DNA from 2 places in the Bacterioplanoides pacificum genome. Region 1 is predicted to be linked to the other one. Evidence: riboswitches for the same ligand, from Rfam matches in the RefSeq annotation. Region 1 holds a riboswitch; the other holds the start of a gene.
The links. Region 1 has a riboswitch for thiamine pyrophosphate ahead of ACFOMG_RS03885 (TonB-dependent receptor). Riboswitches for the same ligand answer to the same signal wherever they lie in the genome.

Region 1 (4,389 bases):
TGTGGTGCATGTGCTTGCTGACGCCCTTGCTGCTCATAAGTACCATAAGACTCAGACTCGTAGGTGTATTTACCCAGTTCGGTAATTAAATACCCATAGCTTAACTGCCAGTTGATACGCTGTGAGATATTCCAGTCAGACTCCAGCTCAAAGCCATAATTTTCACTGTTATCCGTGTTGCCAACATAGTCACTAAAGGACGGAGCATTGTTGTCGTCCTGAACAAACGAGTTTTTTGTTTGCTGATTTTTGCGGTCGACATAAAACGCGGCGATACGCGTAATCAGCGTATCGCGCAATAGTGAAGACTTCAGACCCAATTCAATGGTGTTGTTAAATTCGGTGTCAAATGTTCGGTTGACGGTTTCGAGATCTGGGTCGGTATTAATACCACCCGCTTTATAGCCGCGAGCTAAAGAGCCGTATGCCAGGTGTTCATGACTCACCATATACTCAAGAGTAACCTTCCCACCTTTCAGTGTCTCTTCCTTATCTTCGCTGCCAATACGATTATCCTGATAGTCGGATTTCCATCGTTCGACTCGCAGACCATACGTAAGTTGGAGATGATCAGATAAGGCTGTGGAGAGTTCACCGTAGACAGACAAGGATTGAGATTCTAACTCACTGATAATGCGTTTATCGGCTCGATTTTCACCGGTATCGGTTTTAATCACACTGCGAGCCAGATCTTCCTCACGGGTAAAACCATAAATACCCACAACCCAATCGGTAGTATCAGAAAAAATCCGGCCGTTGACACCCGACAATAATCGCAGATCGATACTGTTGCGTTGATAATCGCGCAGATAATTATCACTCTGGCTATAACCCCAGGCACCATCCTGTGTTGCCAGGCAAGGTCCGGCTGCGGTAATACAATTTCCGGTATTAGGGTCGTAACTGCCGTAGGCCCAATCATCATCATAACTATATTCAACATCCGCTTTACTGGTCGCCAGTAACGCCTCAAACGACACACTGTCGTTCAGCTTCGAATTTAAGTCGAGCGCAAACGAATGACTTTCCTGGGCATCCACACCCGGGTTATCCGAATACGTGGTGCGGTTATTATCCAGCGAGAACGCATCGTAGCCGTTATCAATATCGGTATAAAAATAAGTAAACGTCAGATCAGTAGCGTCCGATAACTGTGCCGCTAATTTACCGCGTGCCACCACTTCATCAATATTGTTGGTATTTTCCCGGTCGAGGAAATCATTTTCCATATAACCATCGGACTTAAAACTGGAAACCGCCAGACGACCCTGAACGGTCTCCGTTAACCCACCAGATATGGCCGCACTCTGACCATGAGTGCCATAATTACCGGCTTTCGCAGCAACAAAACCCTCGCTTTCTCTGGTCGGTGCTTTGCTCTGAATATTAATCATGCCGGCCAGGGCATTGGCACCAAAACGAGTACCTTGAGGGCCGCGCAGAATTTCCACCTGGTCGATATCCAGCAGCGTCGCGGCACCACCCAGGCCGGTCATATCAATGCCATCAATCATTAAACCCACCGACGGATTAACCGGATCGATAAACTGGCTGCGTTCGCCAATACCACGAATCTGGAAATAGCGCCCGCGCGAGCTGCCGGAAGAGAAATTCACATTCGGTGCCAGACTTAAAATCTGTTCCAGGTGTTCGGCACTGCGTTGTTCAATCTGATCATTGCCCACCACAGTGACGGACTCAGGAATCGTTTGTACATCGCTCTGGCGGAAATCAGCACTGACGCTGACAACATCCAGCGTTACGCTCTCCGTCCCGGACTCGGCTAATGTCTGGCTATTGGCAACCGCCGACAAAGAAATCGCCATCGCCAGCGGCGATACCACAAAAAGAGAAGAAAATTTATTGAGCATCAGGTCTTCCTGTTTATAAAAACGAGAGACCCGGTAATGTGCGAGCGTGGAGAAAAGCTGATTCGGCTTCCTTGGCAGCCGCATGATACACAGCCACCTGCACCTCCCCATTCCTACGCCGGTATTAACCGGATCAGGTTCAAGGGGTTTGCCGTTTTGCATTAACAAAACATCAGACATCTCAGGCTGTTATGCAATCGTGAAGATTGCGCCAGCCACCCCCTGGGACACAGGCATCATACTGTGAAACCGGCGCCGACAACAGCCGACTTTGGCCGCGTTATCAGCCTTCGGTAAAGGCGGTCAGCATGCGCTGATACAAAGGCTGAAACAGGTAGTTCAGTAACGAACGTTCTCCGGTGCGGATCATCACCTGTACCGGCATGCCGGGACGGAATGCAAACGACGGATTATCAGCCAGCTGTAACTGTGGTTTATCCACCCCGTGTTCTGTCTGGCGCGGATCTGCCTGGTATTGTTCCGCCTGGTGCTGCTCCAGACGGTGTTGTTCGATGCGCTCCAGGCTCTCCGGCAGGATACGGATCGTCAGCGGATAATAGTCCAGCCCGGTACGCTGGTCGGTCATACTGTCGGCCGCCACCAGTGCCACTTCACCAAATAACCGCGGCGTGGTGCTTTGTTCGAAGGCGCTGAATACCAGCTCCACCTGCAGTCCCGGGCGAACGTTATCCACCCGGTCCGGACGCAGCTGTGCCTGCACTTCCAGCTCGCCCTGCGATGGCACCAACTCCATCAGCGGGCTGCCGGGCGCAATCACACCCCCTTCGGTAAACACCTGCACATCCACCACCACGCCGGCCACCGGGGCACGGATATCGGTGTTCTGCAGTTCAAACTGCGCAGTCTGTAAACGTCCGAACACGTCATCAAGCAGCTGGCGGGTATTTGCCAGCTGCTCGTTCAGATCACGACGGTATTCCATCTGCCGCTGGGCCCGGCGTAAACCCAGCTCCAGTACCTGGCTCTGTAGCTGACCAATGTTGCCGATATCTTCTGAAATGGCGCCATCCAGCTGGGCATAAAAGCGTTCCGCTTCAAGCAGCTGATAACGCGCCACGCTGCCCTGTTCAGCCAGCTGGCGTAATCCGTTCAGCTGTTGCTGCAGATTCTGGCGCTGCGCTTCCTTGCTCTGTAACGAACTCTTTAAACCGGCCAGCGAAGCATTTAACCCCTGGGCACTTTGTTCCAGCGCCGATAGCTCGGTTGTCAGCGTTTGCTCACGGCGCTGCATCAGCTGCTGCTGCAATGCCAGCGCGTCCGCCATCAGCTGCGGATCGGTAAACTCATCGGTTTTAGGCGTCAGTTGCGGGTCTCCGGCCAGCTCCGCCATCAGTCGTGCTTCCTCCGCCCGCAAGCCAAGATAGCGACTGCGTAACGACTGAAACCGCGAGCGCGGTTCCAGCGGGTTGAGCTGCACTAACAACTGACCCTGCTGCACCTGATCGCCGTTGCTGACCAGAATTTTATTCACCAGGCCACCGGTCGGGTGTTGCACCGCTTTACGGTTGCCCGATACCACCAGCTGACCGGCAGCCATCACACCTTTATCCAGTGGCGCCAACGCCGACCACAACAACAAGACAATCAGGCAGCTCCACATCAGCCATACACCCAGGCGGTAGGCCGGGCCTTCGTCACTGTGCAGCGCCGGAGTATCACGCTGTTCGCGGGCGCTCCATAACTGGCGCACATCGGCCAGCTCACCGGCCTTGCGAATACGGGTTTGCGGGGTCATCAGGATTCTCCATGGCCCGAGGAATAACTCAGGCTGATTGACGGCATCAGGGTATCCGTTAACGTACTGCTGTGGCCAGCCATTGGTGCAGCAGTGCTGGCGGTGTGTGGTGCAGCGGCGCCGGATGTAGATGGCGGTGCGATGGCATCCAGCACTTTCTGTGGACTACCAAACGCCTGCACCCTGCCCTGTTCCAGTACCATTAACTTATCCACACCGTCCAGCAAGCGTGCTTTATGCGACACCATGATCAGCGTGCGCCCGGCCTGACGGATACGCTGCAGGGTCTGCAATAACGCCATTTCTCCGGCCTGATCGAGGCTGGCATCCGGCTCGTCGAGGACAATAATACGCGGCAGGCGGAACAACGCCCGGGCCAGCGCCAGACGCTGCTTCTGACCACCGGATAGTCCCTGTCCCTGATCCCCCAGCCAGGTATCGTAGCCCTGCGGCAGTTGCTGAATCAGCTCATGCACACCGGCCATTCTGGCGGCACTGACAATATCTTCATCGCGACTATCGTAAGGCGCACTGAAACGGGCAATATTGTCGGCCACCGTACCACTGAACAGCTGTACATCCTGAGGCAAATAACCGATGTAACGCCCCAGTTGCTGCTGATCCCAGTGGCGGATATCCGCGCCGTCGATACGCAACACGCCATCATCGGTGGTTAACGCCCCGGACAATAACCGCGCCAGGGTGGATTTGCCGCTGCCGGAAGCCCCTAATACGCCCAGGCTTTCGCCACTGTTCAGGGCA
Region 2 (4,389 bases), on a different contig from region 1:
AGCCGTAACGACTGGTTATTGATTTCCCTGTCGGAAATCACCCAGCTCGATCTGGTGAACTGGTTTAATCTCTATGGTTTTAGTACCAATCAGAAAGCCCGTGATCAGGTTGCCAGTAAAGATTACGACAGCCTGGGTGATGTATTTTACAGCGCCGATGGCAGTGATTTCTGCCGTACCTTGCAGCACCAGGAACTGCCACTCGATGGCAACAGCAGCTGGCCTGACAGCGCCGATTAACTGCTTGCCGCAATGGCAGCAGGCCGACGCACTGCGTGCCGCATTGCCGGCTTTCTCTGGTGGCGCGGGCAATGCCAATGCTGATTGATCAGCGTAACGGTTTTTATTTCCGCAGCGAAAACGGTGCTTTGTTATTTGGCCTGCGCGACAGCCAGGGCTGTGTAACGGATGCCACGCAGTTGCCGGAGGATATTCACAGCCTGGCATTTCCTCAGGACCCCCAGGGCTGGGCGGCGCTGGAAGAAAACTGGCAGGCGCTGATTGCCCGTTATTAGCGCAGGCGCAACTGAATCATTACATCGCCGGAGTCTCGAGTTATACCCCGGATGGTAAGCCGTTATTAGGGCTGCTGCCTGGCTGGTGCAATGCTTATGTGGCCAGTGGCTGCAGTGGTGCCGGTATCGCCAGGAGTGGCGGCATTGGCCGATTGTGTATTAGGTCAACAGGGGACACTTGAGATAGCGTGTTACCCGCCCGAGCGCTTTGCCCGACACAGCCTGCAGCTGGATTTTTTCAGCGCTGCTTTCCAACAACAGTGTGCACCGGCCGCATTTTCTGATTTACCTGGCCGCCGGCGATAAACCCTGAGGGTTGAGGGTTATGGCGCGGGGTTTTGCTGAATCAGTTTCAGCCGCGGCTCGCCCTTGTCATCGGAAAAAATCACCCAGTGGTTATCCTGCCACTGGTAACTGACCGACTCACTCAGCGCCTGCAGGAATCTCTGTTCCTGTTGCATCAGTGCCGGCGCACAAGCCCGCCGGGTGCTGGCCGGGGCGCTGATCCGGATATCTTTGTCGTGCTGGCTGAAGCCGGCGTTATAGCGGTTACAGCCGGAAGAACCCGCGATACGTTCAGCGTCAATAAACACCAGAGTCAGATGGCTGGCGTCGATAATGCCACCGCCATTAACCGACTCCACCTGCCACTGGCCGGTTAACGGTTGTCGCGGCTCTGCAGCGGTTGTTGTGCTGGCCGGCTGCTGAGCACAGCCACTGGTCAATAAAGCAATGAGCGCAAGCGCGCGGTATTGGGGCAATAACATCGGCGTGTTCCTGTGGTTGATCCGGTATTGAATCCTTCCGGATGATACCAGAGTCAATATTCCCCCGGGTTGCTACTATCGTTCAACCGCCTGGTGTACTGGCCGATCCGCTGTGGCGGCACCCGCCGTCATGGATATTGTCCGCTATCCGCAACACTGCATCCGCCGCACTTTTGGGTTGCATTTAAGCGCCGAAGAATTAAAGTGGTCAGGCCAATTGCGCCAGTTAAGTTGTCGGCCTGGCGCTGATCACAATACCTATAACACGAACAACACCAATAACAACAAACTGCACTTTGAGGTCAGTTCATGAAAAAAGTACTCACTATGGCGGCATTGGGTCTGATGTCGTTCTCTTCTGTCGCGGACATTGCTGAAGGTCGTTGGGTAACCATTGATGATGAAGATGGTTCCCAGGCATCGGTGGTCGAGATTAAAGTGTCGCAGGACGGCGAACTGAAAGGCACTATCGTAAAATTATTGCGCGAAAAAGATCAGGGCAAAAGCTGCGAAGAATGCCCGGACGAATTTCATAATCAGCCGATCGAAGGCCTGACCTTTATGTGGGGGCTGGAGCGTGAAGGCGAAGGTGAATGGCGCAGCGGCCGCATTCTCGATCCGAAATCCGGTTCGATTTATAAATCCAAACTGGACGTTGCTGAAGACGGCCAGTCGCTGGAAGTCCGTGGTTACATCGGTGTGTCCTGGATTGGTCGCAGTCAGGAATGGTTACGTTACGATGAACCGGTAAGCGCCGCTGTTGAAAGTCTGCCGGCTGACGCCGCTGACTCTGATACGGCAGCCGCCGTGGAAGCCGTCAGCGAAGCGGCAGCGGCACAAGCTGAGTCCGCCAGCAAAGCGGTGGCGGCTGAATAACTGTCCATCCTGCTAAAGGATGATGACACGGCGGCTTGTAAGTTAACGCCAGCCGCCGTATGATTTTCGCGAATTCTGTCGGGGTGCTCTGCCTGAAATGGGGAGCTGAGATCGCATAAGCGGATCCCGTTGAACCTGATCTGGTTAGAGCCAGCGTAGGGAACAGAAAAGCAGCCCGCATTCTGCCTGTGGGTCTGTGTGACGGGCAGGCTGTCTTGCCGCCCTGATTATTTTCTTCCTGTCCGCTGCCTGCCTGATCGTTTTTTATTTTCTGAATGTAAAAACGAGACTCAGCATGGCAAATAACACTCCCAGCGCTACGGCGTTAAAAGACGCTATTAAAGTCGATGAATTATCCACTCAGCCGTTTCCGGCCTCGCGCAAGTTATACGTCAGTGGCAGCCGCGCGGATGTACGCGTGGGCCTGCGTGAAATTGAATTAACGCCGACTCAGTTGGCGGAAGGTAAAACTGAATATAACCCTCCGGTACGGGTATACGACACCTCCGGCCCTTATACCGACCCGGATGTCAGCATTGATGTCCGCAAAGGATTAACCGCACTGCGTGAAAACTGGATTGTGGAACGTGGCGATGTGGAAGAACTGGCGGCATTCAGCTCCGATTACGCCAGAATCCGTGAGATGAATATCGCGCTGGAAGATTTACGTTTTGAATTAAAGCGTAAACCGAAAAAAGCCAAAGCCGGTCGCAATGTGACCCAGTTGCATTACGCCCGTCAGGGCATTATTACCCCGGAAATGGAGTACATTGCCATCCGTGAGAATCTGGCGCTGGCAGAAGCTGAGTTAGAAAAAGCACTGGAAACCCAGCACCCGGGAGAAAGCTTTGGTGCCAGTATTCCGAAAATGATTACTCCGGAATTTGTCCGCGACGAAGTGGCCCGTGGCCGTGCGGTTATTCCGAATAATATTAATCATCCGGAAACCGAACCTATGATTATCGGTCGCAATTTCCGTACTAAGGTAAATGCCAATATTGGTAATTCGGCGGTAACTTCGTCCATCGAAGAAGAAGTGGAAAAGATGGTGTGGGCCACCCGTTGGGGCGCCGATACGGTGATGGATTTGTCTACAGGTAAAAATATTCATGAAACCCGCGAGTGGATTATCCGTAATTCGCCGGTTCCTATCGGTACTGTGCCTTTATATCAGGCACTGGAAAAATGTGGTGGTGTGGCTGAAGACCTGAGCTGGGAATTATTCCGCGATACCCTGATCGAACAGGCGGAACAGGGGGTGGATTATTTCACTATTCACGCCGGGGTGCGACTGCAACATATTCCGTTAACGGCCAACCGGGTGACGGGGATTGTATCGCGTGGCGGTTCTATTATGGCCAAATGGTGCCTGGCACATCATCAGGAAAGTTTTCTGTATACCCACTTTGAAGAAATCTGCGACATCATGAAGGCTTACGATGTGTGTTTTTCTTTGGGGGATGGTTTACGCCCGGGGTCGGTGGCTGATGCCAATGACGAAGCCCAGTTTGCTGAATTGCGCACCCTGGGTGAATTGACCAAAATTGCCTGGCAACACGATGTCCAGACCTTTATTGAAGGTCCGGGTCATGTGCCGATGCATATGATTAAAGAAAATATGGATGAGCAGTTAAAACACTGCCATGAAGCACCGTTTTACACTTTAGGGCCATTAACCACGGATATCGCACCGGGTTACGACCATTTCACTTCCGGCATAGGTGCAGCGTTAATCGGTTGGTATGGCTGTGCCATGTTGTGTTATGTCACACCGAAAGAACACCTGGGTTTGCCCAATAAAGATGACGTTAAACAGGGCTTAATTACCTATAAAATTGCCGCTCATGCCGCGGATCTGGCGAAAGGCCATCCGGCGGCGCAGTTGCATGATGATGCGATGTCGAAGGCACGGTTTGAATTCCGCTGGATTGATCAGTTTAACCTGGCACTGGACCCGGATACCGCCCGTGCTTACCACGACGAAACATTGCCGAAAGACGGCCATAAAGTGGCGCATTTCTGTTCCATGTGTGGTCCTAAATTCTGCTCGATGAAAATTTCCCAGGAGGTGCGGGATGCCTCTTCGGATAATCCAAACTGGGCGGCTGAAGCACAGGCAAAACAGGCGGAAGTTGAGCAGGGCATGGCGGACATGTCACAGCAGTTTCGTGAGCAGGGCAGCGAACTGTATCACGTAGCTGAAAGCTGATGGCGGGGTTAGATTATCAGCC

Region 2: linked by a shared signal. The riboswitch ahead of thiC (phosphomethylpyrimidine synthase ThiC) and the one ahead of ACFOMG_RS03885 (TonB-dependent receptor) in region 1 are both predicted to bind thiamine pyrophosphate.

Annotation. Positions count from the first base shown of each region.
Region 1 is NZ_JBHRYB010000003.1:115,294-119,682, forward strand. Features, by position in the region: gene ACFOMG_RS03885 (TonB-dependent receptor) at 1-1,871, opposite strand, end outside; TPP riboswitch at 1,965-2,104, opposite strand; gene ACFOMG_RS03890 (HlyD family type I secretion periplasmic adaptor subunit) at 2,155-3,627, opposite strand; gene ACFOMG_RS03895 (type I secretion system permease/ATPase) at 3,627-4,389, opposite strand, start outside.
Region 2 is NZ_JBHRYB010000013.1:366,371-370,759, reverse strand. Features, by position in the region: gene ACFOMG_RS12920 (ImpA family metalloprotease) at 1-240, shown strand, start outside; gene ACFOMG_RS12915 (hypothetical protein) at 206-328, shown strand; gene ACFOMG_RS12910 (hypothetical protein) at 312-515, shown strand; gene ACFOMG_RS12905 (META domain-containing protein) at 839-1,282, opposite strand; gene ACFOMG_RS12900 (DUF2147 domain-containing protein) at 1,592-2,158, shown strand; TPP riboswitch at 2,228-2,337, shown strand; gene thiC (phosphomethylpyrimidine synthase ThiC) at 2,454-4,367, shown strand; gene ACFOMG_RS12890 (FAD-dependent oxidoreductase) at 4,367-4,389, shown strand, end outside.